One region of the Brassicibacter thermophilus genome, then DNA from elsewhere that is predicted to be linked to it. Evidence: a T-box and tRNA genes for the amino acid it is inferred to sense, from the RefSeq annotation. Region 1 holds a T-box; the other holds one or more tRNA genes.
The links. A T-box is a leader RNA that pairs with one kind of tRNA and senses whether it is charged. The one in region 1 lies ahead of ileS (isoleucine--tRNA ligase), so its partner is inferred to be a tRNA-Ile.
Positions count from the first base shown of each region.

Region 1 (15,498 bases):
AGAAATACAAGAATTAGCAAAGTACGGTATTTCTCTTCCTACAAAAGAATTTAAACCAAGAGAATATATAACACAAAGGGAGTTTTTATACTTACTAACAAAAGCCACATATCCATATAGAGATATACCATTCTTAGAAGATGGTTCATATGATGATGATTTATATGAATATATTATTGATAGAGGGATTATTAAAGAAGAGGAAAAAAATCCAGACTCTACAGTTAAAAAAGAGGATGCACTTGTATTTATCGTAAGAGCATTAGGATATGATGAATTGGCATCGATAAAAGATATATACATAGTACCTGTTAAAGATGCTGATAAGATATCTCCTGAAAAACTAGGAAGTGTAGCTATTTCGTATGGACTAGGAATAGTAAGTGCAGACAATGGATTACTAAATCCACTTGACAAAATTAAAAAGGAAGAAGCTGCCTTGATGATATATAATTTTTTAAATGTTTTGGTAAGATAAGATATTTTGCATAATCTTTTATTCATATGGGAAAATTGATATAATAAAAAAGTCTTCTATATTATATAAGAAGACTTTTAATTTTTAAAGAGGAGTTTTATTATGGCAAAGAAAACAAAAGTAATTATTGTAGGTGGAGGAGCTTCAGGGCTTATAGCTGCTATTTCAGCTAAGGAAGCAGGAGCAGAGCCTATTATATTAGAAAGAAATTCACGGGTAGGAAAAAAGATATTAGCTACTGGAAATGGAAGGTGCAATTTTACCAATATATTTGGTGAAGAAGTTGAATACTATAATGGCAAAAATCCAAAGTTTATATACAGTGTATTTTCTCAGTTTGGAGTTAAAGATACTATAGACTTTTTTGAAAGGCTAGGCATAGCTCATAAGGTAGAGAACCAAGGCAAAGTTTTTCCTATGTCAGATCAGGCTTCAAGTGTGTTAGATGTATTATTATATAAATTAGATGATTTAGGGATAACTAGAATATGTAATGCATATGTCAAGGATATAAAAAAAGTTAGAAATATATTTGAAGTAAAAGTAGAAGATGGTAGGATATTTAAAGGAGATAAAGTTATATTGACTACAGGCGGTAAGGCCAAACCTTCAACTGGCTCAGATGGAAATGGATTTGAGCTCGCTAAAAAGTTTGGACATAGCATAATTGATATTTTTCCAGGTTTAGTAAAATTAAAATTAGAAGGAGATTTTTTTAAACAGATACAGGGTGTCAAATTCGTTGGAGAAGTAGAATTGTTAAATAATAATAAAAGTATAAGAAAAGATAAAGGGGATATACTTTTTACTAACTATGGAATATCAGGTCCTCCAATACTACAGATAAGCAGGAAAGCTGTAGAGCTACTAAACAAAGGACAGAAACCTATATTAAAGGTGAGTATGATAACTACAAAAAGTGAAAATGAACTTTACGAGTATTTAATCAAAAGGTTTGATATAATGCCTAATAGACAAATTAACTTAAGCCTAGTAGGATTGATAAATAAAAGAATGATTAATGTGGTATTAAGAGAGTCTGGTATAAATGATATCAAATGTAGTGTTTCTCAAATTTCTAAAAAGGATATAAGAAAGATTGCTAAACTCTTGACTGACTGGAGATTTACTATAAAAGGAAGTAAGTCTTGGCCTGATGCACAGATTACTGCTGGAGGAGTAAATACTAAAGAAATAAATCAAAATACATTAGAATCAAAAAAGGTTAATGGACTATATTTTGCTGGTGAAATTATTGATATTGATGGGCAATGTGGAGGTTTTAATCTTCAATGGGCATGGTCATCAGGATATGTAGCAGGGAAAAATGCAGCAATATAACATAAAGATAAGTTTTTAGGAGGAGTAATTGTGCTTAGAATTTCAAATATAAGACTTTCGTTAAATGATGAAGAAAGCGAGTTAGAGAGAAAAATAATTAAAAAATTAAGAATTAAAAAGGAAGATTTAAAAGGGTATACTATACACAAAAAATCAATAGATGCTAGAAGAAAGGATGACATAAATTTTAATTATACTGTAGATGTAGATATTAGAAATGAAGAAGTAGTATTGCGTAAAATTAAAAATGGGGTTACTAATGTTAAAGATACGAAATATGAGTTTCCTAAGCCAAAAAATAAAAATATAAAATATCGTCCTATAATTGTAGGTACTGGTTCTTCCGGTTTATTTTCAGGGTTAATGCTTTCAAGGATGGGATATGGACCTATTTTACTTGAAAGAGGTGATGATGTAGATACAAGGACGAAAAAAGTAAATAAATTTTGGACAAACGGGAAGTTAGACACTGAAAGCAATGTTCAATTTGGTGAGGGAGGTGCAGGTACATTTTCTGATGGTAAACTCACTACTCTTATAAACGATAAAAGATGTAGATTTGTTTTGGAAGAATTTGTAAAGGCAGGGGCACCTTCGGAAATAATTTATACAAATAAGCCTCATATTGGGACGGATATTCTAAAGGAAGTAGTTAAGAATATAAGAAATGAGATAATCAAAAACGGTGGAGAAGTTAGATTTAATTCAAAAGTTACAGACTTTATAATAAAAGATAATAAAATTCAAGGCTTAGTTATTAATGATTCAGAAGAAATAAGGACAGATAAAGTTTTACTTGGGATAGGACACAGTGCTAGAGATACATTTGATTTGTTATATAAAAAAGGAGTTAATATAATTCAGAAGCCTTTTTCAATAGGGGTAAGAATTGAGCATTCTCAAGAATTTATTAATATAGCTCAGTATGGCAAATATTACAAACATGATAAACTAGGGGCAGCTGATTATAAACTTTCATATCATTCAAAGAATGGAAGATCTGCTTATACTTTTTGTATGTGTCCTGGGGGATATGTAGTAGCAGCAGCATCAGAAAAAATAGAATAGCGGTAAATGGGATGAGTGAATATAAAAGAGATGGCAAAAATGCTAATTCTGCTTTACTTGTTGGGGTTAATCCAGAAGATTATGGCAGTAATCATCCTCTTGCAGGAGTTGAATTTCAAAGAAAGTGGGAGGAACTAGCTTTTAAACTAGGAGGAAATAATTATTTTGCTCCTGTACAGTTAGTTGGAGATTTTTTAAATGATAGAGTAAGCACCAAATTTGGTAAAGTAGAACCAACTTATAAACCGGGTGTAGTTTTTGCTGATTTGAGAGATTGTTTGCCAAGTTATGTTGTTGAAACTATAAAGGAAGCTATATTGTATTTTGATAAAAAGATTAGAGGTTTCAAAGATTATGAAGCGATTATGACAGGAGTTGAAACAAGAAGTTCCTCACCCATAAGAATCAAAAGAGATGATTCATTCCAATCCAATATTAGAGGATTATATCCTATGGGAGAAGGTGCAGGATATGCAGGAGGTATAATGTCTTCTGCAGTTGATGGAATACGAGTGGCTGAAAAGATTTATGAACTTTAAAAGCATAAAATTTACTTGACAAAAAAGTGTAGTTTGATATACTAATACTCAAAATGTAATAGTAATGGCTATGACGAGGACAGTAGTAAGGGAAGGTAGTTTACAGAGAAATAATCATTTTGGTGAGAGATTATAATGAGCTCCCTTATGAAAATCACCTTTGAGCTGGAAACCTGAAATTTTTAGTAGGGTTTCTCGTATACTTGCGTTAAAGTATAATGAGTGATAGGATAATATTCTATTTAATTAGATTTATCCTATAATTTGGGTGGTAACGCGGTAAATTCGTCCCTAAGTCTTTTGGCTTAGGGTTTTTATTTACAAGAGAATAATTTTTGAACAATACTTAAAAGAGGAAGGGTGAAAACATGGCAAAATTTCAAGAGCTTTCAAAGTTACCGGTATGTGAAAGAGAAAAAGAGATATCAAAATATTGGGACGATATTGACCTTTTGAAGAAAAGTGTAGAAATTCGGGAAGGAAATAAACCATTTATTTTTTATGAAGGACCTCCAACAGCAAATGGTAGACCTGGTATACACCACGTTATTTCAAGAACATTAAAAGACTCTGTATGCAGATATAAGACTATGAAAGGCTACAAAGTAGAAAGAAAAGCAGGATGGGATACTCATGGTCTTCCTGTAGAAATTGAAGTAGAGAAAAAATTAAGTTTAAAAGATAAGCAAGATATTGAAAACTATGGTATTGAGGAATTTAATAAAAAATGTAAGGAATCTGTATTTGAATATGAAGGATTATGGAGAGAAATGACTAAGAGGATGGCTTATCTAATAGACTTAGATAATCCTTATATTACTCTCGATAATGATTACATTGAAACAGTATGGTGGCTTTTAGACAAATTTAATAAAGAAGGCTTGATGTACGAAGGACATAAGATTCTCCCTTATTGTTCAAGATGTGGTACAGGACTTGCTTCTCATGAGGTAGCACAGGGCTATGAAGAGATAAAGACTGATACAGTTATAGTTAAGTTTAAGCTTAAAGATAAGGACGAATATTTCCTTGTATGGACAACTACTCCGTGGACATTGGCTTCAAATGTAAGTATTACTGTAAATCCTGAAGCAACTTATTTAAGAGTTAAATCAGAAGATGGAGAAGTATATTATGTAGAAAAGACACTAGCTTCAAAAGTAATAGAAGGTGAATTTGAAGTTTTAGAAGAATTAAAAGGTAAAGACATGGAGTATATGGAATATGAACAGATTATGCCTTTTATAAAAACTGATAAAAAGGCGTTTTTCGTTACTTTAGCTGATTATGTTACTACTGAAGACGGTACAGGATTAGTCCATACTGCACCTGCATTTGGTGAAGATGACTACAATACTGGAAGGAGATATGATTTACCTGTTCTTCAACCTGTTGATGATAAGGGGAAATATACTGATACACCTTGGAAGGGTATGTTTGTAATGGACGCAGACCCAGAGATAATTAAATGGTTAAGAGAAAATGGCAAGCTTTATAAAAAACAAAGAATAGGTCACAACTACCCTCACTGCTGGAGATGCCATACTCCATTATTATATTATGCTAAACCAAGCTGGTACATTAAGATGACTGAGCTTAAGGATAAGCTTATCGAGAATAATAATAGTGTTGAATGGTATCCAGATTATGTAGGAGAAAAAAGATTTGGTAATTGGCTTGAAAATCTAAATGATTGGGCTATTTCAAGGAGCAGATATTGGGGAACTCCTTTAAATATTTGGAGATGTCAATGTGGGCATACTGAAAGTGTAGGTTCGAGAAAAGAGCTTGTCGAAAAAGCAATAGAAGATATAGATGAAAACATTGAATTACACAGACCATATGTTGATAATGTTCATATAAAATGTCCAAAATGTGGTGGGACAATGACTAGAGTTAAGGATGTAATTGATTGTTGGTTTGATAGTGGTTCAATGCCATTTGCACAACATCATTATCCTTTTGAAAATAAAGAAAATTTCTTTGAAGAACTATTCCCTGCAGACTTTATTTGTGAAGGAATAGATCAAACAAGAGGATGGTTTTACTCATTACTTGCTATATCAACATTTGTAGCAGGCAAATCACCATATAAAAGAGTTTTAGTAAATGCTCATATTTTAGACAAAAATGGTAGAAAAATGTCTAAATCTAAAGGGAATACTGTAGACCCATTTGATTTGTTCGACAGGTATGGAGCAGACGCTTTAAGATGGTATTTACTTTATGTGTCTCCACCTTGGACTCCAACTAGATTTGATGAAGACGGACTTAGGGAAGTTCAAAGTAAATTCTTTAGAACTATAGAAAATGTTTATAATTTCTTTACCCTATATGCAAATACTGATGATATAGACCCAAGAGAGTTTGATGTTGATTATAAAGACAGGACAGAGTTAGACAGATGGATTATTTCAAAATATAATAATCTTTTGAAGGCTGTAGAAGAAGATTTAAATGTTTACGACTTGACTAGAGTTATAAGAAGGATACAAGAGTTTATTAATGAAGATTTGTCCAACTGGTATATTAGACGTTCACGTAGACGTTTTTGGGCTACTGAACTTACTGAAGATAAAAAAGCTGTATATAAGACTACTTATGAGATTTTGAAAGGTTTATCACAGATTATTGCTCCATTTGCACCTTATATATCAGAGGAGATTTATAGAAAATTAACAGGAGAAGTTTCAGTTCATTTAAGTGAATATCCAGTATTCAACGAAGATATGATAGATAATAAACTTGAAGAGAAAATGGACTTAGTTAGAGATTTAGTTACACTTGGAAGGGCATCTAGAGAATCTGTAAGGATAAAGGTGCGTCAGCCAATTAGTGAAGTATTGATAGATGGAAAATATGAAGAGCTTATTTCTGATTTGGTTCCATTAATAAAAGAAGAATTAAATGTTAAAAAGGTAATTTTTGAGGACAATTTAAATCAGTTTATGAATTTTTCATTAAAGCCAAACTTCAAAGTTGCTGGGCCTGTTCTTGGACCAAAAGTAAAGACTTTTGCTAAAGTGCTTTCTAATCTTGATTCTTCTGAAGTAGCACCTAAATTGGAGAACGGAGAAACTATTACAGTTAACCTCGATGGAGAAGACTTTGAAGTTACTAAAGATTATGTTTCTATAAACATATCAGCTAAAGAAGGATTTAATGTTGCTATGGAAAACAATTTGTTTGTAATCTTAGATACAAACCTTACAAAAGAACTTTTAGATGAAGGATATGCTAGAGAATTTATATCTAAGGTTCAGCAGATGAGGAAAAATAACGGATATCAAATGATGGATAATATAAAAATATATTACGATGGAGACGAAGAGATAGCAAATGCCGTAGAAGTGCATAAAGATTATATCATGAAAGAGACATTAGCTATAAGTATAGAGAAAGTATCAGGTCCAGACTTTGAAAAGCAAGATTTAAACGGACATGAAACTGGCATAAAATTAGAAAAAGTAATGTAAAAAAAGAAAGGTATATCTTTATTTATAAGGTATACCTTTTTAAATATGCAATTTTCTTTTTTTTATATAAAAAACATTTGGATTAAAGAGAATTTTATGATATATTTGTAAATAAGGAAATTCTATTTAATTTTTGTGAAAACGATTTTTTAATTTAACATTATAAATAACGCTTTTTTTGAATATAATAAAACAATGAAATATTTTCTATGAATGTTAAAAACCAGTATTATTTTTTACTATGTATATATACAATATTTTGTAAAGGAATTTATAAAATATTGTAGAATAAATTAGTATAAAAGATAAAAGCCAGAAAAAATATAAAGCTAGGCAAGGGGGAAAATATATGAAAGAATATCAAACAAATCAAATCAGAAACATAGCATTCTTAGGACATGGCAGCTGCGGAAAAACTAGTTTAACAGAATCTATTTTACTTAAGGCAGGAATTATTAAAAGAAAAGGGAAAATCGAAGAAGGGAACACAGTTTCTGACTACAGTAAAGAAGAAAACAATAGACAGTTTTCTATAAGTACATCATTAATTCCTATAGAATGGAAAAAATCTAAAATTAATATTTTAGATACACCAGGATATTTTGACTTTGTAGGAGAAGTTTATGGGGCATTAAGAGTAGCTGACGGAGCTGTTTTAATGGTTGATGGTTCTTCTGGAGTTGAAGTAGGTACAGAAAAGTCATGGAAATATTTGAATGAAAGAAACATTCCAACATTAATATTTGTAAATAAAATGGATAAAGAAAATATTAACTATGAAAAACTGATTAATGATTTGAAAGATAAATTTGGAAATAAGGTAGTTCCTTTTGCTTTACCTATTGGCAAAGATGAAAATTTTAAAGGATTTGTTGATATAGTTACTATGAAAGGAAAAGAGTATAGTGGTAAAGATGTAAAAGATATTGATATACCCCAAGATTTAGCAGAAAATGCACAGACATTAAGAGAACAATTAATAGAATCAGTAGCAGAAACAGATGAAGAGTTAATGGAAAAATTTTTTGAAGGAGAAGAATTTACTCCGGAAGAAATACAAAAAGGTTTAAGAAAAGGAATATTAGAAGGCGATTTAGTGCCAGTGATATTAGGCTCTGCACTTAAGGATATCGGTATAGACGTTCTTCTTGATATGATGTTAAATTATCTACCTTCTCCATTAGATAGAGGTAAATTTGAAGGATTTAAACCTGGTACTACTGATAAAATAGAAAGAAAGTGTAGTATTGAAGAACCATTTTCAGGTTTTGTTTTCAAAACAATAGTAGACCCATTTGTTGGTAAAATATCGCTCTTTAAGGTTTGCTCAGGTAGCTTATCAAAAGATGATGACATTTACAATTCCAATAAGGATGAAAATGAAAAGAATGGGGGGTTATTCTTCCTAAGAGGGAAAAATCAAATAGAAGTTAATAAAATAGTAGCAGGAGATATTGGTGCTATAGCTAAACTACAATACACAGAAACTGGTGATACTTTATGTGCTAAGGATGCGCCTATATGTTACGAACCTATTAAATACCCTGAACCATGTTTATTTATGGCAGTTGAACCAAAATCAAAAGGTGACGAAGAAAAGATGAGTTCATCTCTTCATAGATTAACTGATGAAGACCCAACTTTTATTGTTGAAAGAAATAATGAAACTAAGCAATTACTTTTAGGCGGTCAGGGAAATATGCACCTTACTATTATAGCAAGTAAGCTTAAGAGTATATTTGGTGTTGATGTTAAAATGTCGGATCCTAAGGTAGCTTATAGGGAAACAATTAAAGGTACATCAAGTGTTCAAGGTAAACATAAAAAACAATCAGGTGGAGCAGGCCAATATGGGGACGTTCATATTAGATTTGAACCTTGTGAAGAAGATTTTGTTTTTGAAGAGGAAGTTTTTGGTGGAGCAGTACCAAAGCAGTATTTCCCAGCAGTAGAAAAGGGACTAAGAGAGTGTATGGAAAAGGGAGTTTTAGCTGGATATCCAGTTGTGAATGTGAAAGCTACGTTATTTGATGGTTCTTATCACCCTGTTGATTCAAATGAAATGGCATTTAAAATAGCAGCTTCAATAGCATTTAAAAAAGGCATGGAGGCTGCCAAACCAGTTCTTTTAGAGCCTATAATGAGTGTGGAGATTTTAGTGCCAGAAGATTATATGGGAGATATCATGGGAGATATGAATAAGAGAAGAGGAAGAATACTTGGCATGGAAAAACAACCTGACGGGCAACAATTGATTAAAGCAGAAGCTCCTCAGGCAGAAATGTTTAAGTACGCTATAGATTTAAAATCTATGACTCAAGCAAGAGGAAGCTTTAAGATGAAATTTGCAAGATATGAAGAGGTACCTGCAAATATAAGTGAAAAGATAATTGAAGAATCTAAAAATGAAGAGTAGATTTTAGAGGAGAGGTAATTATTTACTTCTCCTTTTTATTTATTTAGATTTCATAATAAATTTAATCAAAAGTCAAAAAAACGGAGTTAGAAAATTTATAACTTGCAGAAATTTGACTCTATAGTAATTATGCAATTCTCTCAACGTATAAAACTTATGAAATACTTAGCAAAACTTAGAAAAACAAATTAAAACTTTATTAATCGTAAATAATCCTAAATTATTGATAAATAATAGTATAATTAGACATTGAAAAAACATGTGATATAATTGAAAATAAAGATGAAGGACAAAGAAAGTCAAAGTCAATATGATGGAGTGATAACATGTCAGCATTAAGTAACATAATAGAAGAATTTATAAAAAATCTTATTAGTGATGCAGAAGATGGAACAGTGGAGATACAAAGAAATGAACTAGCACAGTATTTTAACTGTGCACCATCTCAAATAAACTATGTTTTAACAACTAGGTTTACTTCTTATAAAGGATATTATGTTGAGAGTAGAAGAGGTGGAGGGGGATATATAAAAATAGTAAAAGTTAATTTAAATGATGGTGAATATATAAAGGATGAGGTATTTAAGTGTATTGGAGACTCTATATCTAAGGCAAAAGCATATAGTATTATCGAAGGATTTTTAGATGAAAATATAGTAACAGAAAGAGAGGCAAACTTAATGAAAATTGCTCTCAGCGATAGGTCATTAAGTGGTGAAGTAGCAGATAGGGGAAAGATTAGAGCTAGTATATTAAAAAATATGATATTGGCTTTGGTAAAAGAATAGTTAGGAGGTAAAATGATGCTTTGTGAAGATTGTGGGAAAAATCAAGCTACTGTACATTTTACGAAAATAATAAATGGTAAAGTAATAGAGCTACACTTATGTGAAAGTTGTGCAGCTAAACATAAAGAATTTGAAATTAACCCTTCTTTTTCTTTTCATAAATTTTTAACAGGTTTGTTGGATAATATGCAGGAAGGACAGGTGCCTATTAGTTTTGAACAAGAAATAAAATGTGATAGTTGTGGGATGACTTATGATAGATTCAAACAAATTGGCAAGTTTGGATGTAGTAATTGTTATGAATCGTTTAGAAAAAAATTAACTCTTCTGTTTAGACAAATACATGGTCATGATACCCATGTTGGAAAAGTACCTAAAAGAGCAGGAGGAAAATTAAGTGTTAGAAGAGAGATAGAAAGATTAAAGAGTGAATTAGATGCAAAAGTACAAGCAGAGGAATTTGAACAAGCAGCAGTTATAAGAGATAAAATTAAGGAATTACAAAATAAGATTAATGAATGATTGGTGGTGAGAAAATTGGCAAAATGGTTAATTGGAGAAGGAAGAGAAAAAGATATAGTAATTAGTAGTAGAATAAGGCTTGCAAGAAATATATCTAATAAAAAATTTCCTCAGTTTGTAACTGATGAAGAAGGAAGAGAGATTATTAATATTGTAAATAGTTCATTAAGACAAAGCAAAAGTTTTCTATTACAGGATTTTAATTTCTATGATTTAAGCATTATGTCTCCATTAAATAGAACTGTATTTATTGAGAACCACCTTATAAGCCCAAGGCTTACTAAAAGACCACAAATAAGTGGTTTTTGGTTAAAAAATGATGAAAAAGTAACTGTCATGATAAATGAAGAAGATCACATAAGGATACAAGTTATTTTGCCAGGATTAAATATGGAAAAAGGATGGGATATATGTAGTGAAGTAGATGACGAAATAGAAGCTAATCTTAATTATGCTTTTGATGAAGAATTTGGTTATCTAACTTCTTGTCCCACTAATGTAGGTACTGGATTAAGGGCTTCTGTAATGGTGCATTTGCCATGTTTTGTTATGACAGGCAACATAAACACAGTTTTACAGGCGGTTAACCAAGTAGGACTTACAGTAAGAGGACTGTATGGAGAAGGAACAGAAGCTATGGGAAATATATTTCAAATATCAAATCAAGTAACTTTGGGGGATACAGAAGAAAATATTATCAAAAAATTAAATAATGTTGTAATGCAGATTATAGCTAAGGAAAGAGATTTAAGAAAAATTCTTTTGGACAAAAGAAGTATTGAGATTGAAGACAAGGTTTACAGATCTTTTGGTATTTTGAAAAATTCAAGAATAATTTCGTCTAAGGAAGCTATGAAATTGTTATCTAATGTAAGAATGGGTATAGTAATGGGTATTATAAAAGATGTAGATATAAATATCATTGATAATTTGATGATTGATAGTCAGCCAGCAAGTTTACAAAAAAGATATAATAAAGAACTATCTGCAAGAGAGAGGGATATAAAGAGAGCTGAGATGATCAGACAGAATATTACAGGTTAGGAGTGATAATATGGCTATGTTTGGTAGATTTACTGAAAAAGCACAGAAGGCTATACTGTTGGCACAAGAAGAAGCAAAAGGATTAAAACATAATTATGTTGGGACAGAACATCTATTATTGGGGCTTTTAAGAGAAGCTGACGGTGTTGCAGCAAAGGTTTTAAATAATGTTGGTGTGGATATAAATAAAGCAAGGCAACAAGTTATAAATGCTATAGGTTATGGTAGTTATGTAACAGATGTACTTGGATTTACTCCTAGAACTAAAAGGGTATTTGAACTAAGTCTAATTGAAGCAAGAAATCTGGGACATAATTACATTGGAACAGAACATATACTTTTAGCACTTATGCAGGAAGGAGAAGGAGTAGCTGCAATTATTTTAAAGAGTTTGGGTGTAGATTTCAATAAAGTTAGAGAAGACATAATAAATATGCTGAATGATGGGTATAACAAAGGAAATCAAGGCCATTACAATAGCAAGGGTTCAACTAGTACACCAAATCTCGATAAGTACGGAAGAGATTTAAATAGGATGGCAATAGAAGGGAAAATTGATCCGGTAATTGGAAGAAGTAAGGAAATAGAGAGGGTAATACAGATTTTAAGTAGAAGAACAAAAAATAATCCTTGCTTAGTGGGTGAACCTGGAGTGGGTAAAACAGCTATAGCAGAGGGATTGGCACAAAAGATAGTTGAAGGGGAAGTACCTGAAATAATTAAAGATAAGAGAGTAGTAACATTAGATTTGTCTTCTATGTTAGCAGGAGCAAAGTATAGAGGAGAATTTGAAGAAAGATTAAAAGCAGTTATTGAAGAAATAATTAAGGCTAAAAGTATAATACTTTTTATAGATGAGCTTCACACTATAGTAGGTGCTGGTGCTGCTGAAGGTGCAATAGATGCATCTAATATACTTAAACCTGCATTGGCTAGAGGTGATTTACAAGTAATAGGGGCAACAACATTAGATGAGTATAGAAAGTATATTGAAAAAGATTCAGCTCTTGAAAGAAGATTTCAACCAATTATGGTTGATGAACCTTCTATAGAAGATACTATAAAAATACTAGAGGGGTTAAGAGATAAATATGAAGCACATCATAGAGTAAAAATAACCGATGAAGCATTAAACGCTGCTGCTGAATTGTCTACTAGATATATTACTGATAGATTTTTACCAGATAAGGCTATAGATTTGATAGATGAGGCAGCTTCAAGGGTAAGACTTAAGTCAATAACTGCACCAGCTGATTTAAAGGATGTAGAAGATAGATTAGAAGAATTATCCCAAGAAAAAGAAGAAGCAATTAATACTCAAAATTATGAAAAAGCTGCAAAAATCAGAGATGAAGAGAAAAAGCTGAAAGATGAACTAGAGAGAAGAAAAGAAGAATGGAAGCAGAAGAAACAGTCAATTTCTACAGAAGTTGGGTATGATGAAATTGCACATGTTGTTTCAACATGGACTGGGATTCCTGTAAATAAGCTTACTGTAGAAGAAAGCGAAAGGCTACTTAATTTAGAAAAAATTCTTCATAAAAAAGTAGTTGGGCAGGACCAAGCAGTGACTGCTATTTCGAATGCTATAAGAAGAGCAAGAGTTGGATTAAAAGACCCAAATAAGCCAGTAGGTACATTTATATTTGTTGGACCTACAGGTGTTGGTAAGACATATTTGACCAAAGCTTTAGCTGAAGCTCTCTTTGGCGATGAAAATGCAGTAATTAGGCTAGATATGTCAGAATATATGGAAAAACATTCTGTGTCTAAATTAATTGGGTCACCACCAGGATATGTAGGATATGATGAAGGAGGACAATTAACGGAAAAAGTTAGGCGCAAACCGTATTCGGTAATACTTATGGATGAAATTGAGAAAGCTCATCCTGATGTATTCAATGTATTATTACAATTGTTAGATGATGGTAGGCTTACAGATTCTAAAGGAAGAACTGTGGATTTTAAAAATACTGTAATTGTTATGACATCTAATGTAGGTGCTAATACTATTAAAAAGCAAAAAACTTTAGGTTTTACAGCACAAGCTAATGAAGAAAAAGCTGAATATGAAAAAATGAAAGAAAATATTACAGATGAATTAAAAAAGACCTTCAGGCCTGAATTTTTAAATAGGATAGATGAAGTTATAGTATTCCACGCATTAAACGAAGAACATATTAAGGAAATTGTAGGTATTATGATAAAGGATTTAGAAAAGAGACTAGAGAAGTTAAATATAAATATTAGTGTTACAGATAAAGCTAAAGACTACATTGCTAAAAAAGGATTTGATCCAACATTTGGAGCAAGACCTTTAGAAAGAGCAATCAAAAAGCTAATTGAAGATCAATTGTCAGAGGAGATTTTAAAAGGAAATGTATCAAAAGATGATAATATAGCTGTTGATTGCGATAATAATAAATTGGTATTTAATAAGTATTAATAGTAGATAGATAAAAAACATTAACAAATCCTTGTATGAAATATAAGTAGTATTTCATACAAGGATTTTGTTATGCGTATATTGAATATTTAATACTATATGAGGATATTGTATAGATCAGAGGAGGATTAAAATGGGTAAAATCAAGACAAAATTTGTTTGCCAAGAGTGTGGATATGAAACTCCTAAATGGATGGGAAAATGTCCATCTTGTAATAAGTGGAATACTTTTGTTGAAGAAACATATCATAAAAATAGTAAGCTTGACAGATTTGAAGGACATTCGTCAGGGAAAATTGAAAAATTAATTGATATAAAGGTAGAAGATGAAGAGAGAACTACAACTGGAATAAAAGAACTTGACAGAGTTCTAGGTGGAGGTTTAGTAAAGGGGTCTTTAATATTAGTAGGAGGAGACCCTGGAATAGGAAAATCTACCCTTTTGATACAGGTTGCTAATAACTTAGCTCATAATAATATTAACGTATTGTATGTATCTGGAGAGGAATCGCCTAAGCAAATAAAAATGAGATCTGATAGATTGAATATAAAGTCTAATAATCTTTACATATTATCTGAGACAAACATGGATATAATAAGAAATGCAGTAGAAAAATTGGATCCAGATGTATTAATAGTAGACTCAATTCAAACTATATATACCCCTAATATAACATCAGCTCCAGGTAGTGTAAGCCAAGTTAGGGAAGTTACAGGTATATTGATGAAACTTGCTAAAATAAATGGGATAGCAACATTTATTGTAGGCCATGTTACTAAGGAAGGAGCTATAGCAGGTCCAAGGGTTTTAGAGCATATGGTAGATACTGTACTATATTTTGAAGGTGAAAGGCATCTAATATATAGGATTTTAAGAGCAGTTAAAAATAGGTTTGGTTCTACAAATGAAATAGGAATATTTGAAATGAGGGAAGAAGGGTTAGTTGAGATAAAAAACCCTTCAGAAATGTTATTGTCTGGAAGACCGTTAAATGCTTCGGGAACTATTGTTGTTCCAAGTATGGAAGGTACCCGTTCTATGCTTATAGAGATTCAATCTTTGGTAAGTTATACTGCTTTTGGAATGCCTAGAAGAGTAGCTACAGGTATAGATTATAATAGAGTTATACTTATGATTGCAGTTTTAGAGAAAAAAGTAGGACTTCAAATGCAAAACTATGATGCTTATGTTAATGTAATAGGAGGAATTCAGATAAGAGAGCCTGCTATTGATTTGGGAATAATATGTTCACTTGCTTCTAGTTTTAGAGATATACAAATAGATTCTGATATTGTAGTAATTGGAGAAGTTGGTTTAACTGGAGAAGTGAGAGCTGTTAATAATATTGATAAGAGAATACTAGAAGCAGATAAGCTTGG
Region 1 covers NZ_AP042446.1:609,670-625,167, forward strand. The annotation lists gene ACZ41D_RS02870 (YcdB/YcdC domain-containing protein) at 1-478, shown strand, start outside; gene ACZ41D_RS02875 (BaiN/RdsA family NAD(P)/FAD-dependent oxidoreductase) at 581-1,819, shown strand; partial or broken gene ACZ41D_RS02880 (NAD(P)/FAD-dependent oxidoreductase) at 2,195-3,426, shown strand; T-box leader at 3,488-3,722, shown strand; gene ileS (isoleucine--tRNA ligase) at 3,795-6,902, shown strand; gene fusA (elongation factor G) at 7,252-9,318, shown strand; gene ACZ41D_RS02895 (CtsR family transcriptional regulator) at 9,645-10,106, shown strand; gene ACZ41D_RS02900 (UvrB/UvrC motif-containing protein) at 10,122-10,628, shown strand; gene ACZ41D_RS02905 (protein arginine kinase) at 10,635-11,672, shown strand; gene ACZ41D_RS02910 (ATP-dependent Clp protease ATP-binding subunit) at 11,683-14,118, shown strand; gene radA (DNA repair protein RadA) at 14,252-15,498, shown strand, end outside.

Region 2 (15,498 bases), 1.2 Mb from region 1:
TAATTTATTCATTTCTACTCATTATATCATGCCTTCAACAACCATATAAATAATGTGAAAATATTAAAAAGTATTTTATCTCACATTTATATTATGAACGCAATTTCTAATTTATGTTATAGGCAAACAGGTTTATACTTCAATTCTAACATATTCTCATTCAACCTAGCAAATTAGAAATTTGTTTTAAAAAACTTTATAATTATAAAATATAAAATCTAATAAATAGTCTATAGTAATGTATCCTAATAATCAAAATATATGATATATTAATATTGCTGGAGGTATTTTTATGGAAATAATTAAATTTAATCAAAAAGAAAAAGTGTATATACCACAACATTTAGTAGATAAACTTAACCATAAAAGCTTCTGCTTTATCGATATTGAAACAACTGGTTTTAACCATATGTATAATAATATTATATTAATTGGTTTATTAATTGTACATAACGATAATATTTGTATCAATCAATTTTTTGCAGAGTCTTCAAAGGAAGAATTGGATCTCCTACGTAATTTCATAAAAGTTGCAAATAAAATTGATTATTTTATTTCATATAATGGAAATAATTTTGATATTCCGTTCATAAATGATAGATGCAGCAAATTTGGCTTAAATTTTAATATTAGTAAGGTACAAAGCATTGATATTTTAAATATACTAAAAAATTACAAACAATTTCTTAATGTAGATAACCTTAAATTAAAAACAATTGAAAAGTTTCTCAAAATCAATAGAACTGACACAATTTCAGGTAAGGATGTTATAACCCTATATAAAAATTATGAAAAAAATAATGATTATAATCTTAAAAAACTAATATTAAAACATAATTATGATGATGTCTATAATCTTCAATTTTTATTAAAAATATTTGATTATATCGAAAATAAAATAAGCTTTAATGTCAATATTAGTACTAAATCTCAAACACAATTGCTAAACATAAACATACAAAATGTATTAAACAATCAAAATTATTTCAGTGTTAAATGCAACACTGATAAATTAAATTTAAAAAAACAAATCTATTTTTCTGAAAATTATTCCTTTATTTGGTTACCTATAGATGGTAATTTAACTATTGATTTTGAAATAAGAAAAAGTAAGTTGTCAGATGGAAAAGAATGTTATTATATTAGTCAATATGATTATCCATTCACTAAACATATAGTTGATACTACAAAATATAAGCTGCCTAAAGGCATATTATTAATACAATATGGTGATATTATAGCTTCAGAAAACTTAAAAAATATTATAAAAGCAATACTTAAGCAATCTATGAAATACATATGAAATTTTTTATATTTTAATATTTAATTTAAAACTATTTAAAATTAAATATTAGGAAAATATTTAAATAATTTACAATTAAAATTGATTCATAATAAAAAACCCTATGAAATTAATCATAGGGTTTTAAATGGTGCCCAGAGGCGGAATCGAACCACCGACACGGGGATTTTCAGTCCCCTGCTCTACCGACTGAGCTATCTGGGCATATATGGTGGGCCTTCAGGGACTCGAACCCCGGACCTGCCGGTTATGAGCCGGACGCTCTAACCAACTGAGCTAAAGGCCCTTATTTTAATTTGTGGTGGGCCTGGGTGGACTCGAACCACCGACCTCACGCTTATCAGGCGTGCGCTCTAACCACCTGAGCTACAAGCCCATTCCTTTATATGGTCGGGGTGGAGGGACTCGAACCCCCGGCCCCATGGTCCCAAACCACGTGCGCTACCAAACTGCGCTACACCCCGATAAATAAAGCAATGTTAATTATTAAATTTTTTATGGTGGGCGCAACAGGGCTCGAACCTATGACCCCCTGCTTGTAAGGCAGGTGCTCTCCCAGCTGAGCTATGCGCCCATATTATTGCCCATATTATTAAAGTAACATTTAGTGGCAGGGGTGGCAGGACTTGAACCCACGACATTCGGTTTTGGAGACCGACGTTCTACCAACTGAACTACACCCCTAATGGTGTAATGGTGGGCCTTCAGGGACTCGAACCCCGGACCTGCCGGTTATGAGCCGGACGCTCTAACCAACTGAGCTAAAGGCCCCTATATAATCAACATCCAATGGCGGAGAAGGAGGGATTTGAACCCTCGCGCCCCGTGAAGGACCTACTCCCTTAGCAGGGGAGCCTCTTCAGCCACTTGAGTACTTCTCCATATCTGGCGGAGAGGGTGGGATTCGAACCCACGTGGGCTTGCACCCTAACGGTTTTCAAGACCGCCCCGTTATGACCACTTCGGTACCTCTCCAATGGTGACCCATCGGCGATTCGAACGCCGGACACCCTGATTAAAAGTCAGGTGCTCTGCCTACTGAGCTAATGGGTCAAATTGGCTGGGGTGGCAGGACTCGAACCTACGAAATGCTAGAGTCAAAGTCTAGTGCCTTACCGACTTGGCTACACCCCAACATATGGCGCACCTAGGAGGATTCGAACCCCCGGCACACGGATTAGAAGTCCGTTGCTCTATCCAACTGAGCTATAGGTGCATATTACTTTAGTTTAAATTTTTACTTTGGAGCGGGTGAAGGGAATCGAACCCTCGCAACCAGCTTGGAAGGCTGGGGCTCTACCACTGAGCTACACCCGCATATTTTAAATGGTGGAGGGGACTGGATTCGAACCAGTGAAGGCTGTGCCAACGGATTTACAGTCCGTCCCCTTTGGCCAACTCGGGAACCCCTCCTCAAATAATGGAGCTGGTGAGAGGACTTGAACCCCCAACCTACTGATTACAAGTCAGTTGCTCTACCAATTGAGCTACACCAGCATGGCGACCTGGAAGAGACTCGAACTCTCGACCTCCAGCGTGACAGGCTGGCATTCTAACCATCTGAACTACCAGGCCGCATCATATTCTTTTTTATGGTGGGCGCAACAGGGCTCGAACCTATGACCCCCTGCTTGTAAGGCAGGTGCTCTCCCAGCTGAGCTATGCGCCCATATGGTGACCCTACCGGGAATCGAACCCGGGTTACCGCCGTGAAAGGGCGATGTCTTAACCGCTTGACCATAGGGCCATGTTTTTTTGGTAGCGGCGAACGGATTTGAACCGCTGACACTGCGGGTATGAACCGCATGCTCTAGCCAACTGAGCTACGCCGCCATATTTCGTATGGTTGCGGGGACTGGATTTGAACCAGCGACCTCCGGGTTATGAGCCCGACGAGCTACCAGACTGCTCCACCCCGCGATGTACATTTAATTAATATAATACTTATTTTATTGGTGCCGGGGACCGGAATCGAACCGGTACGATCTTTTAGGGATCGCAGGATTTTAAGTCCTGTGCGTCTGCCAGTTCCGCCACCCCGGCACTTTATTGGCTCCTGGGGTGGGACTCGAACCCACAACCTACCGGTTAACAGCCGGTTGCTCCACCATTGAGCTACCCAGGAATGTCATCCGGCAACGACCTACTCTCCCAGGACGTCTCCGTCCAAGTACCATCAGCGCTGAGAGGCTTAACTTCTGTGTTCGGTATGGGAACAGGTGTGACCCTCTCGCTATCGTCACCGGATATTTTTAAGGCTTGCGCCTTCAAAACTGCACAGTGAATTTTCCTGGTCAAGTCCTCGACCTATTAGTATCACTAAGCTAAAGATATCACTATCCTTACACCTGTGACCTATCAACCAGGTAGTCTACCTGGGGTCTTACTCTTTAAAAAGATGGGAAATCTTATCTTGAGGGTGGCTTCGCGCTTAGATGCCTTCAGCGCTTATCCTTTCCAGACTTAGCTACTCAGCCATGCTCCTGGCGGAACAACTGATACACCAGTGGTCTGTCCATCCCGGTCCTCTCGTACTAGGGACAGCTCCTCTCAAATTTCCTACGCCCACGACGGATAGGGACCGAACTGTCTCACGACGTTCTGAACCCAGCTCGCGTGCCTCTTTAATGGGCGAACAGCCCAACCCTTGGGACCTACTCCAGCCCCAGGATGAGACGAGCCGACATCGAGGTGCCAAACCTCCCCGTCGATGTGGACTCTTGGGGGAGATAAGCCTGTTATCCCCGGGGTAGCTTTTATCCGTTGAGCGATGGCCCTTCCACTCGGTGCCACCGGATCACTAAGTCCAACTTTCGTTCCTGCTCGAGATGTATCTCTCGCAGTCAAGCTCCCTTCTGCCTTTACACTCTACGCACGATTTCCGACCGTGCTGAGGGAACCTTTGAGCGCCTCCGTTACTCTTTAGGAGGCGACCGCCCCAGTCAAACTGCCCAACTGACAGTGTCCCAAGACCGGTTTCACGGTCTCTGGTTAGAATTTCGGCATCATAAGAGTGGTATCCCAAGGTCGACTCCACCGAAGCTGGCGCCCCGGCTTCTAAGTCTCCCACCTATCCTGTACATACGATACCAAAATCCAATGTCAGCCTGCAGTAAAGCTCCACGGGGTCTTTCCGTCCTGTCGCGGGTAACTCGCATCTTCACGAGTACTACAATTTCACCGGATCCCTTGTTGAGACAGTGCCCAAATCGTTACACCTTTCGTGCGGGTCGGAACTTACCCGACAAGGAATTTCGCTACCTTAGGACCGTTATAGTTACGGCCGCCGTTTACTGGGGCTTAAGTTCACACCTTCGCTTTCGCTAAGCGTTCCCCTTAACCTTCCAGCACCGGGCAGGTGTCAGCCCCTATACATCGTCTTTCGACTTAGCAGAGACCTATGTTTTTGGTAAACAGTCGCTTGGGCCTCTTCACTGCGGCTAAATAAGGCTTCATACAGCTAGTGTATTAACCTCTTTTAGCACCCCTTATCCCGAAGTTACGGGGTCATTTTGCCGAGTTCCTTAACAAGGGTTCTTCCGCTCATCTTAGGATTCTCTCCTCGCCTACCTGTGTCGGTTTGCGGTACGGGTACCTGCTCGCTCGATAGAGGCTTTTCTCGACAGTGTGGAATCAGTTAGTTCGCTACTTATTTTTCGCTCCCCATCACCTCTTAGGATTACTTCTACGGATTTGCCTATAGAAGCTCCCTACTGGCTTAGACACACTCAACCAACGGTGTGCATAACCTATCCTCCTGTGTCACCCCATTTCTCAAACGCTTACAGGTAGTACAGGAATCTCAACCTGTTGTCCATCGCCTACGCCATTCGGCCTCGGCTTAGGTCCCGACTAACCCTGAGAGGACGAGCCTTCCTCAGGAAACCTTAGGCTTTCGATGGGTAGGATTCTCACCTACCTTTCGCTACTCATGCCAGCATTCTCTCTTCTGTATAGTCCACCATTCCTTACGGTATAGCTTCAGTCCATACAGAATGCTCCTCTACCGATACATACGTATCCCACAGCTTCGGTGACAGGTTTGAGCCCCGGAAATTTTCGGCGCAAGACCACTCGACCAGTGAGCTATTACGCACTCTTTAAATGAATGGCTGCTTCTAAGCCAACATCCTGGTTGTCTGTGTAGTCTTACATCCTTTTCCACTTAACCTGTACTTAGGGACCTTAGCTGGTGATCTGGGCTGTTTCCCTTTTGACTACGAAACTTATCTCACGTAGTCTGACTCCCAAGAAACATGACTGTGGCATTCGGAGTTTGATAGGTTTTGGTAGCGTATGAACGCCCCTAGACCATTCAGTGCTCTACCTCCACGTCACTATTACTTGAGGCTAGCCCTAAAGCTATTTCGAGGAGAACCAGCTATATCCGGGTTCGATTGGAATTTCACCGCTACCCACAGGTCATCCGATAGCTTTTAAACGCTAAACGGTTCGAGCCTCCACGAAATTTTACTTCCGCTTCACTCTGCCCATGGGTAGGTCACCCGGTTTCGGGTCTACGACATGCAACTAAAACGCCCTATTAAGACTCGGTTTCCCTACGGCTCCATTGCATAGCAACTTAACCTTGCTGCATATCGTAACTCGCTGGCCCGTTCTACAAAAAGTACGCGGTCGTACATAAAAAGTACTTCCACTGCTTGTAAACATAGGGTTTCAGGTTCTATTTCACTCCCCTCCCGGGGTTCTTTTCACCTTTCCCTCACGGTACTACTTCGCTATCGGTCACCAGGTAGTATTTAGCCTTGGGGGGTGGTCCCCCCAGCTTCCCACAGGGTTTCACGTGTCCCGTGGTACTCTGGAATACAGCTAGAATTCATATCGTTTAACTTACAGGACTTTCACCTTCTATGGTGGTACTTTCCAGAACTCTTCAGCTACGATAATCCTTCTTTTATGCTGCATCCACAACCCCAGTAAAGGAAACCTCTACTGGTTTGGGCTCTTCCCCGTTCGCTCGCCGCTACTTAGGGAATCGATTTTTCTTTCTCTTCCTCGGGGTACTTAGATGTTTCAGTTCCCCCGGTGTCCCCTCAACTACCTATGTATTCAGTAGTTGATACCTAGAGTTTACTCTAGGTGGGTTTCCCCATTCGGAAATCCCCGGATCAAAGCCTACTTGCGGCTACCCGAGGCATATCGGTGCTTATCCCGTCCTTCATCGGCTCCTGGTGCCAAGGCATCCACCCTATGCTCTTAATAACTTGACCAGAAATTGTAGTACTTAGTTACTCTTAGTAGTTACCAGCAATTAAATTGCTAGTATCTATCCATGTATCTAGTACTTACTATATTCACTGTGCAATTTTCAAGGTGCAATGGTGGAGATGAGGAGATTCGAACTCCTGACCCCCTGCTTGCAAGGCAGGTGCTCTCCCAACTGAGCTACACCCCCACGAAATGATTGCCCAATCCTATTTTATTGGACACTCAAAACAAAACAGTACAGAACCCTAAATAGTCTAAATTAAAGTGTTACTCCTTAGAAAGGAGGTGATCCAGCCGCACCTTCCGATACGGCTACCTTGTTACGACTTCACCCCAGTCATCGGTCCTACCTTCGACAGCTGCCCCCAAAAGGTTAGCTCACTGGCTTCGGGTATTACCGACTCCCATGGTGTGACGGGCGGTGTGTACAAGGCCCGGGAACGCATTCACCGCGACATGCTGATTCGCGATTACTAGCAACTCCGACTTCATGTGGGCGAGTTGCAGCCCACAATCCGAACTGGGACCGGCTTATTGGGATTCGCTCACTCTTACGAGCTCGCAGCCCGTTGTACCGGCCATTGTAGCACGTGTGTAGCCCAGGACATAAAGGGCATGATGATTTGACGTCATCCCCACCTTCCTCCGGTTTGTCACCGGCAGTCTCTCTAGAGTGCCCAGCATTACCTGATGGCAACTAAAGACAAGGGTTGCGCTCGTTGCGGGACTTAACCCAACATCTCACGACACGAGCTGACGACAACCATGCACCACCTGTCACCTCAGTCCCCGAAGGGAAAGTCCTATCTCTAGGACGGTCCGAGGGATGTCAAGCCCTGGTAAGGTTCTTCGCGTTGCGTCGAATTAAACCACATGCTCCGCTGCTTGTGCGGGCCCCCGTCAATTCCTTTGAGTTTCAGTCTTGCGACCGTACTCCCCAGGCGGAGTGCTTATTGTGTTAACTGCGGCACTGAAGGATGTCTCCCCCAACACCTAGCACTCATCGTTTACGGCGTGGACTACCAGGGTATCTAATCCTGTTCGCTCCCCACGCTTTCGTGCCTCAGCGTCAGTTACAGTCCAGAGAGTCGCCTTCGCCACTGGTATTCTTCCTAATATCTACGCATTTCACCGCTACACTAGGAATTCCACTCTCCTCTCCTGCACTCAAGTTATGCAGTTTCAAATGCTTACCTCGGTTAAGCCGAGGGCTTTCACATCTGACTTACATGACCGCCTACGCACCCTTTACGCCCAGTAATTCCGGACAACGCTCGCCCCCTACGTATTACCGCGGCTGCTGGCACGTAGTTAGCCGGGGCTTCCTCCTAAGGTACCGTCATTATCTTCCCTTAGGACAGAGCTTTACGACCCGAAGGCCTTCATCGCTCACGCGGCGTCGCTGCATCAGGGTTTCCCCCATTGTGCAATATTCCCCACTGCTGCCTCCCGTAGGAGTCTGGACCGTGTCTCAGTTCCAGTGTGGCCGTTCACCCTCTCAGGCCGGCTACCCATCGTCGCCTTGGTGAGCCGTTACCTCACCAACTAGCTAATGGGACGCGGGACCATCCTATACCGCTAACACTTTGACTCACATACCATGCGGTATTAGAGTTTCATGGGGTATTAATCCCGGTTTCCCGAGGCTATCCCCCAGTATAGGGCAGGTTTCCCACGCGTTACTCACCCGTCCGCCACTAAGCTTTAACTATTCCATCCGAAGACTTCCTAATTAAAGCTTCGTTCGACTTGCATGTGTTAGGCACGCCGCCAGCGTTTGTCCTGAGCCAGGATCAAACTCTCGCATTAAAAAATTTTATCTAATAGCCTAAGCTTTTACTCTTCAGAATTAACAGGTTCTGTACTGTTTAGTTTTCAATGTTCAATTTTAGCGACTTTTTTAATATACCATACTTTCTTTTTCTTGTCAAGCACTTTTTATCTTTTTCTTTAAATTATTTTCATCTTTTCTTGTGAACTCCTCGTGCCGACTCTTAAAACTATACCAGTTTTTTATCCTTTTGTCAACACATTTTTACAATAAAGATACTGTCAAGTAAAAGTTGGCAAAATTATTATTTTTAAATTTAATCATCCAATTTTGCTGTTTTAATTATGTTTTTATGCCCGATAGGGCAAGAGTATTCTATTTATACTTTCTACAATTTTAAAAATAAATTTACATATACTTTACAATGATTTCAAAATTGTTATTCTATAATACTAGACTTATGATTATAGAATAACAATAAGTCTGAGAGCCCTATTTTTAGGTCTAATTCTATTTATTCATCAGTATTAATGCTCTATTATGTTGTATTTTTTTAGGCTTATATTAGAGCATAGGTATCGTATGTTAGCTTATTCTTTTAAGTTATATAATATATTAGATATTAAAAACTTAGGTTCATTTGACTTGCACATTTGCAACCTAACATGTCCTTTATGGCTTTTCTTCCGTTAGTTACTGAACATTGACTAAATGGCATGCTTGCTCTTTTGTGTTTGTATATCTTGCTTTTCTTTGGCTTTTTATTTACTTCTGCTGCTGTTAATCCTACTTTTTCTATTATTTCTTCAAGCTTTTCTTCTTTTATTTCTTTGTTCAGTAGTGATTTTATTGTTGTTGCTAATTCTTTGCTTGCTTTTTCTGCTAGTATCTTGGCTAAGTTACTGGCTCCTTGTATTGACCAACTTGTTTTATTCCCTTTCATCCTTTGTGCTAATATATCACATATGCTATGTTCCATTGTTCCTAGATTTCTATATTTAATTCCTTCTGGTGGTTGCGGCATATTTATGTCTGGGCGAAGTTTGTAGAGCACTATCCCTTCTTTGTTGTTTACTAGGTAATTATATAGTGCCTGTAATTTCTTCATTTTCTTTTGATTATCATTGTTTTCTATCATTAGTTTTGTTATCATTTCTAATCCTTCTTCTATGTTACCATTGCTTAGTTTCTTTATTATTTCTTTTGCCTTTTTCTTATCTTCTATGTTCTTAAGTACTGCTTGATTTCTATGAAATGGATCTAATTGAAAGTGTGAATTGTCTTCTTTTATAACTTCTTTTATCCAGTTTGCTCCATCTCCATTTACTATTTTTGTTTCTATTTCGTCAGTATTATATTGTTTCGCTATTTTGGCTTGTCTTAGTTTTCTAAATTCTTTACTACTTCCAAAGCTTGCATATGCTTTTTTGTTCTTTAGTACATATCTATCTTTTTTCTCATGCTTCTTCTCCCAGCCTTCATAAAAAATTCCTAATTTTAGTTCTTTTTTCTCTTTTCCCTTAGTCTTTTTATCTTTACCTTGGATATTTATCCACACTCCATCCATTTCTTCAAACAATATTTTTGTTTCTTTTTTGCCTTGTAATTTTTCTTCGTTGTTTAATTTTATTTCGTGTTTTTCTTTTTGTTTTAGTTGTTCTCCTAAGTTTTGTATTATGTTCCAAGCTGCTGAATGACTTATACTTTGGTTTGTCATTTCTGTTATTTTATTTGCTGTTTTTCTATATGATTCATCTGTTGCTAGATCTACTATTTTTTCTACTAGATTTGTAGATATATGTCCTATGGTTTCCATTTTTAAGTATTCATCTAAAAGGCATTTGTAACCTCTTTTACCCTCTTGTGTAGTATATTGATATATTCTACGTTTATATTCAATTTCGCCCATTATTGTTTTTATGGTAGTTTTCTTTAATCCTTTATTTCTATATTCTTCTTTATCTCTTTCTTTCATTAATTTATTATCTAATTTTTCTAATAGCTCTACGAGCATTTCACATGCCTGTCGGCATACAAGCTTATATATAATTTTCTCTAAGTTCTTGAAATTAATTTCTTTTTCATCTAAACTTATATTATACATGTAATCATCCCTTTTATAGTTTTCTTATTAATTACTATTATATTGGATGATTCATATATGTTAAAGGTGCTTTCGGGCATCTTTTTCATTTTTGTTGTTTTTGCCTACTAAAATTATACTCTAAGTACAATAAATTTTATTTTTTTGTGAAAAACTATAATGAAAAATAAAAGATATAGTAACTATGCCTTCTTTGCCTTCTTTTTGACTTGATCTAAATAAGTTTTGCAAGATATAATAATTTTATCTTTCGGATTTAGCTTATAAGCACATTCTATATCCTTTTCTCCACTTTTAATATCTCCCATTTTAATATATGTCATTCCCCTATTACACATTATTTCACAATCATTTGGCCTTTTTTGAAGAGCTTTATTAAAATATTCTATAGCTTCATTAAATTTCCCCAGATTAGCTTCACATATACCAATTTCATTCAAAGTGTCAATTTGATCAGCATTTAATTCAAGCACTTTATTATAGTATTCTTTAGCTTTTTTATAATTATCAAGAAATCTATAAGCAAGTCCTATCATAAAATATAAATTCCACCAATCATTATATCTCTCCAATAAAGGTAAAAGCTTTTTAAGTCCTTCTAAAGGATCACCGTTTAATACAGCATTGTATCCTTCTTCATACTGTACACAATCATCAATAAGTAAAAGATTTTGTCTTATTTCTTCAATTTTACTTGGATCATCACCTAATTGCATATACTTTTGCCAAGTAAGCTGGCATTTCTTAAACTGTTTACTATTTCTATAATAAAAACCTAAATTATAGTACGCCAAAGCATATTTAGGATTAATATTTGTAATCTCCTCTAATATCTGTCTTGATTCATTTAAAAAAATATCTCCTTTTTGTTTCATACCTACGTCATAAAGTCTTTTTCCTTTCTCTTCAAGAGCCAAAGAATAGTTATAAAGTGCTTTTTCATTTTTTGGGTTTATATTTACTAAAGCCCTTAAATATATCAATCCATCATCTAATTTACCATTTTTCAAAAATTTAATAGCACTAAACAATATATAACTTTCAATTTTTTCGTCGTATTTTAATAATATTTCTTTATAAATATCATTATACACAAATTCAGGGTCAACCCCTATGGTATATATCATTCCATTTACTATTGAAGATATTTTAATTTCTTCATTTACATTACCAGTTTTTATTTCTTCTACTAATTCGTCTATCACTATAGGAAGAGGTACTTTATTATCAACTTTGTAACCATTTATGTCTATATATGAGTTTGGTTTTATCTCTATAAAAGATAAGTTTTTAGTCTTATCTTTAAAATATTCACTTATACTTTTCATCCTATTCACCTGCCTTATTTATATAAATCTCGCATGTATTTTCTTTTTCTTCTAGTACTAGTACTCAAAAGTTCAAATAATATACCCCTATAAATCATGGCATAAGAAAGCAACACTTGAGATATTATATATTTTAGTAACCCTGATTGGGGAATAATAAAATTAATACTTAATGAAAAATAACTATTAATAAATTTACCAGTAATAAAATATATAGCTATCGAAAATAATATGTTAGGTAATAACCACTCTAACCAATTTTCTCTTATAAAGTTAAAAGCATATAATATTGTTTCCCACGATGAATAATGCTTTAGATAAATAGATTCAGGTAAAGCATTAAATATTATAAAAACTAAAAGGGAAATTATTAAATCAATTTCAAGTGGTAATGCAGCTCCTATAACTGGGTATAAAATTCTATCATATAAAAAACTTACAACCCATGCAATGAACAAAATTCCATATATTTTCCACAAATAGACACCAAAACCTTCTTTAAAATCAGCTAAAGAAAATTTTCCTCTTTTCACAATACTGTTTAATAAGTATAAGTAACTTGAAATTATAGCACTCATAGCTATAGCAATAGCTAACCCAGCAAATATACTTAATACTCCTCTAAATAATATTGAAACAATCCATATTAGCCCAATATTAATCATCATATATACTATACCAGTAAAAATAAACCCCCAGTTTTTAACAAACAATTTTGCCGCTTTCTTACCAGTACTTTTATTTATATAAACTAAATCATTAATTATGTCCAATATCATCACTCCTCAATTCATCGAATTCTTGTGTTATATCATAAAAATCCACATTATTCAATACTTTTTCATCATTATAAACAAATAACAAAATTCTCTTTTCTTTGTCAATCATATTTTCTGCTAAGTAATCACCTTTAATAAAAGACAAAATATCAAAAGAAAATGAATCCATATAAATTTGATTTAAAATCTTTTTTGTTGGACTGTTTTTATAGTCAGTTAAATAACAATTTAAAATTCTAGTATTTTTTAGTAAAGCATGCTTATATTTTTTGTCAATAATATTCTTATTTATAAGATAACTAGGTATAGCCGGATTCTTGTGAAAAAGAATATAGTCAAATCTCATTAGTTCCCTAAATATACAAATGTTATTTTTATCTAAATTGCTATAAAAATCATATAAAATACTGTAAAGAGCTTCTCTACTATGAGACAATCTATGGAATTCATTTTCTTCCCAATATATACTAAAATCCTCATAAAAATCAAAAGCACTATTATAATGGTTTTCTATTATAAAGTTAAGGGAGTGTGAAAATCCTCCATTATTCCAATATTTTTCTACCAAATCCTCAATTGTCTTCAATCTGAGAATTTCAGAATAAGTTATATAATTGTTTTCTAGCACCTCATAAGGTGGTCTATCTATATACTTATATCCGTATTTAGCACTGTTTATTCTAAGACCTGAACCTTTTAAAAGTTTAAGAAAGCCAAGTTGAAGTTTATCAGGTTTTAAGTCATATATATCGTTAAATGACTTTTTAAAACTCTCGTAATCTTCTAATGGTAGACCTGCAATTAAATCTAAGTGTAAATGAATGTTCCTATAACTATGAAGCTCTTTTACGATTTCTTTTAATTTTTTTAGATTAGTATCTCTTTGTATTTCATTTAGAACATCTAAATTAGTAGTTTGTACACCTATCTCAAATTGAAATAATCCTTCAGGAACATTTTTTAAAAACTGTAACATTTCTTTGTCCATTAAATGAGCATTAATTTCAAAATGAAAATTTATTCCCTTAACATTTTTTTTCACTATATATTTCATAATATTCATAGCAACATTTTTATTAGCATTAAAAGTCCTATCAACAAATTTTACTTGTTTTACCTTTGCATTTATGAGATTGTCTAAATCTTCTTTCACCCTTTCTAATGAAAAAAAAGTCAATCCTTTAATAGTCGAAGAAAGACAAAATTGACAATTAAAAGGGCAACCCCTTGAAGCCTCATAATAAACGATTTTATTTTTAAATTGTGATAAATTTTTTTTAAAAGGGGATGGTATTACATCTAAATTCTTTATAGGTTCTCTAGGTTCATTTTTCTTTATTATGTTTTTATTTCTATATACTATACCTTTGATATTACTAAAATCATTATTTTTATCTTTCAATGCGTTAATTAACTCTTTAAAAGTTACTTCACCTTCACCATATACTATAAAATCTATAAACCAATTCTTCTCAAGTATTTTTTCACTGTCAAAAGATACTTCAGGCCCTCCAAGAATTATTTTTACAGCTGGCTTGATAAGTTTAAGTCGTTGACAAATGTTCATAGTCTCATTTAAATTCCAAATATAACATGAAAAAGCTACTATATCAGGGTTCTGCTTATAAATCTCTCCAGTAATATAGTCATCCTTTTGATTTATAGTAAATTCCATAGTCAAAATATCCAAATCGCAATCTTGACAATAACTTTCTAAATACCTTATAGATAAAGATGAATGAATAAATTTTGAATTTAATGTAGTTAATAAAATTTTCATATTTATATGCCTACCTTTTTTTTATTGATATATTTTTAATGGTATAAGTAAGTAAATTCAATGACAATACTAATTTTAAAACTTTTATACCAAAATGTACTTGAATAACAAAAAAGGGAAAGTCAATTTTTCTTATGGGTATATTATAACACAAGTTTAATCCTTGTATAGACATTATAATATTTTAGTACATATTGTAATACTATTTGGTACATATCTGCTTTATATTTTAGTAGAATTAATTAAAAATTTTCACTAAAGTATAATTTATTAATTCGTGTATATTTTTTGTTGAAATATATGGTTTCTTAAAGGTATTTTGATTTTTACATCGAAATATAATTTAATAGGACATTAAATATCATTTGTAGTAAAGGAAGGAGAATAATAGAATGCAAGAATTTGAAAAAATATCGATTTTTGAAATATCAAAAAAAGATATGCTTATGATTATTGAAGCACTTGAATATACGGGAAAAAATACAAATATTAATGACTTCTTAATATTAAAAGACAACATTATTAAAGAATTAAGTGAACTTTCTGGTGCAAATAGCGAAAAAGAGTTTTTAAGTTATTTAGAAAAGTCCTCAATTTCCTGAGGGCTTTTAAATTTATATATTCCTGATTTAGATTTCACGTATATAACAATTTTATCTTTACTATCCATTCTATTTATTACTTTACAATTATTTAATAAGCTATGAAAAAACTTATCTCCAGTTTTAAAACTAAAAATATCTGGTAAAATATATTTATCTATCTTCAAATTTGATGGATGTATCTTACCTTTTCTAAGTTTATATAAATATCCTGCTAAATTTTTTAAAAAAACATCATTGTGAATTTTATTTTTATCATTAATTTCACCTAGTAGTCCTTTAAACCCAAATATGAAAAAATTTTGAACTTTATTTTCTTTTGATATTCCATGATCTAACATATTTAAACAACTTCTAAGAATTCTATACTTACTTGCTATAAAAGATTGTGAATTCAATATATTTAATAAGTTTATCCTTTCTTTCTCAAAATGAACTCTATAGTTTCCAGGATAATTATCTATTCTATCTTTGTAATAATCTTTATATGTGTTAATATAGTTCACCTGTGAAAAATTTATTATCTCTTCTTTCAGTTTTAATTTAATATCATTAAAATCAGAATCATTTAACACTAAAGATAACAATTTTGCCAAAGCTAT
Region 2 covers NZ_AP042446.1:2,129,943-2,145,440, forward strand. The annotation lists gene ACZ41D_RS10180 (ribonuclease H-like domain-containing protein) at 293-1,303, shown strand; tRNA gene ACZ41D_RS10185 (tRNA-Phe) at 1,432-1,507, opposite strand; tRNA gene ACZ41D_RS10190 (tRNA-Ile) at 1,513-1,589, opposite strand; tRNA gene ACZ41D_RS10195 (tRNA-Ile) at 1,603-1,679, opposite strand; tRNA gene ACZ41D_RS10200 (tRNA-Pro) at 1,691-1,767, opposite strand; tRNA gene ACZ41D_RS10205 (tRNA-Val) at 1,802-1,877, opposite strand; tRNA gene ACZ41D_RS10210 (tRNA-Trp) at 1,912-1,987, opposite strand; tRNA gene ACZ41D_RS10215 (tRNA-Ile) at 1,998-2,074, opposite strand; tRNA gene ACZ41D_RS10220 (tRNA-Ser) at 2,094-2,184, opposite strand; tRNA gene ACZ41D_RS10225 (tRNA-Ser) at 2,190-2,278, opposite strand; tRNA gene ACZ41D_RS10230 (tRNA-Lys) at 2,281-2,356, opposite strand; tRNA gene ACZ41D_RS10235 (tRNA-Gln) at 2,361-2,437, opposite strand; tRNA gene ACZ41D_RS10240 (tRNA-Arg) at 2,443-2,519, opposite strand; tRNA gene ACZ41D_RS10245 (tRNA-Gly) at 2,547-2,620, opposite strand; tRNA gene ACZ41D_RS10250 (tRNA-Tyr) at 2,631-2,716, opposite strand; tRNA gene ACZ41D_RS10255 (tRNA-Thr) at 2,725-2,800, opposite strand; tRNA gene ACZ41D_RS10260 (tRNA-Asp) at 2,802-2,878, opposite strand; tRNA gene ACZ41D_RS10265 (tRNA-Val) at 2,897-2,972, opposite strand; tRNA gene ACZ41D_RS10270 (tRNA-Glu) at 2,976-3,050, opposite strand; tRNA gene ACZ41D_RS10275 (tRNA-Met) at 3,060-3,136, opposite strand; tRNA gene ACZ41D_RS10280 (tRNA-Met) at 3,147-3,223, opposite strand; tRNA gene ACZ41D_RS10285 (tRNA-Leu) at 3,257-3,346, opposite strand; tRNA gene ACZ41D_RS10290 (tRNA-Asn) at 3,354-3,428, opposite strand; rRNA gene rrf (5S ribosomal RNA) at 3,434-3,550, opposite strand; rRNA gene ACZ41D_RS10300 (23S ribosomal RNA) at 3,594-6,534, opposite strand; tRNA gene ACZ41D_RS10305 (tRNA-Ala) at 6,644-6,719, opposite strand; rRNA gene ACZ41D_RS10310 (16S ribosomal RNA) at 6,811-8,341, opposite strand; gene ACZ41D_RS10315 (ISLre2 family transposase) at 8,926-10,407, opposite strand; gene ACZ41D_RS10320 (tetratricopeptide repeat protein) at 10,590-11,735, opposite strand; gene ACZ41D_RS10325 (hypothetical protein) at 11,750-12,508, opposite strand; gene ACZ41D_RS10330 (B12-binding domain-containing radical SAM protein) at 12,495-14,294, opposite strand; gene ACZ41D_RS10335 (hypothetical protein) at 14,687-14,896, shown strand; gene ACZ41D_RS10340 (hypothetical protein) at 14,869-15,498, opposite strand, start outside.
Region 2: it encodes a tRNA-Ile, which carries the amino acid that the T-box ahead of ileS (isoleucine--tRNA ligase) is inferred to sense. The anticodon was not compared.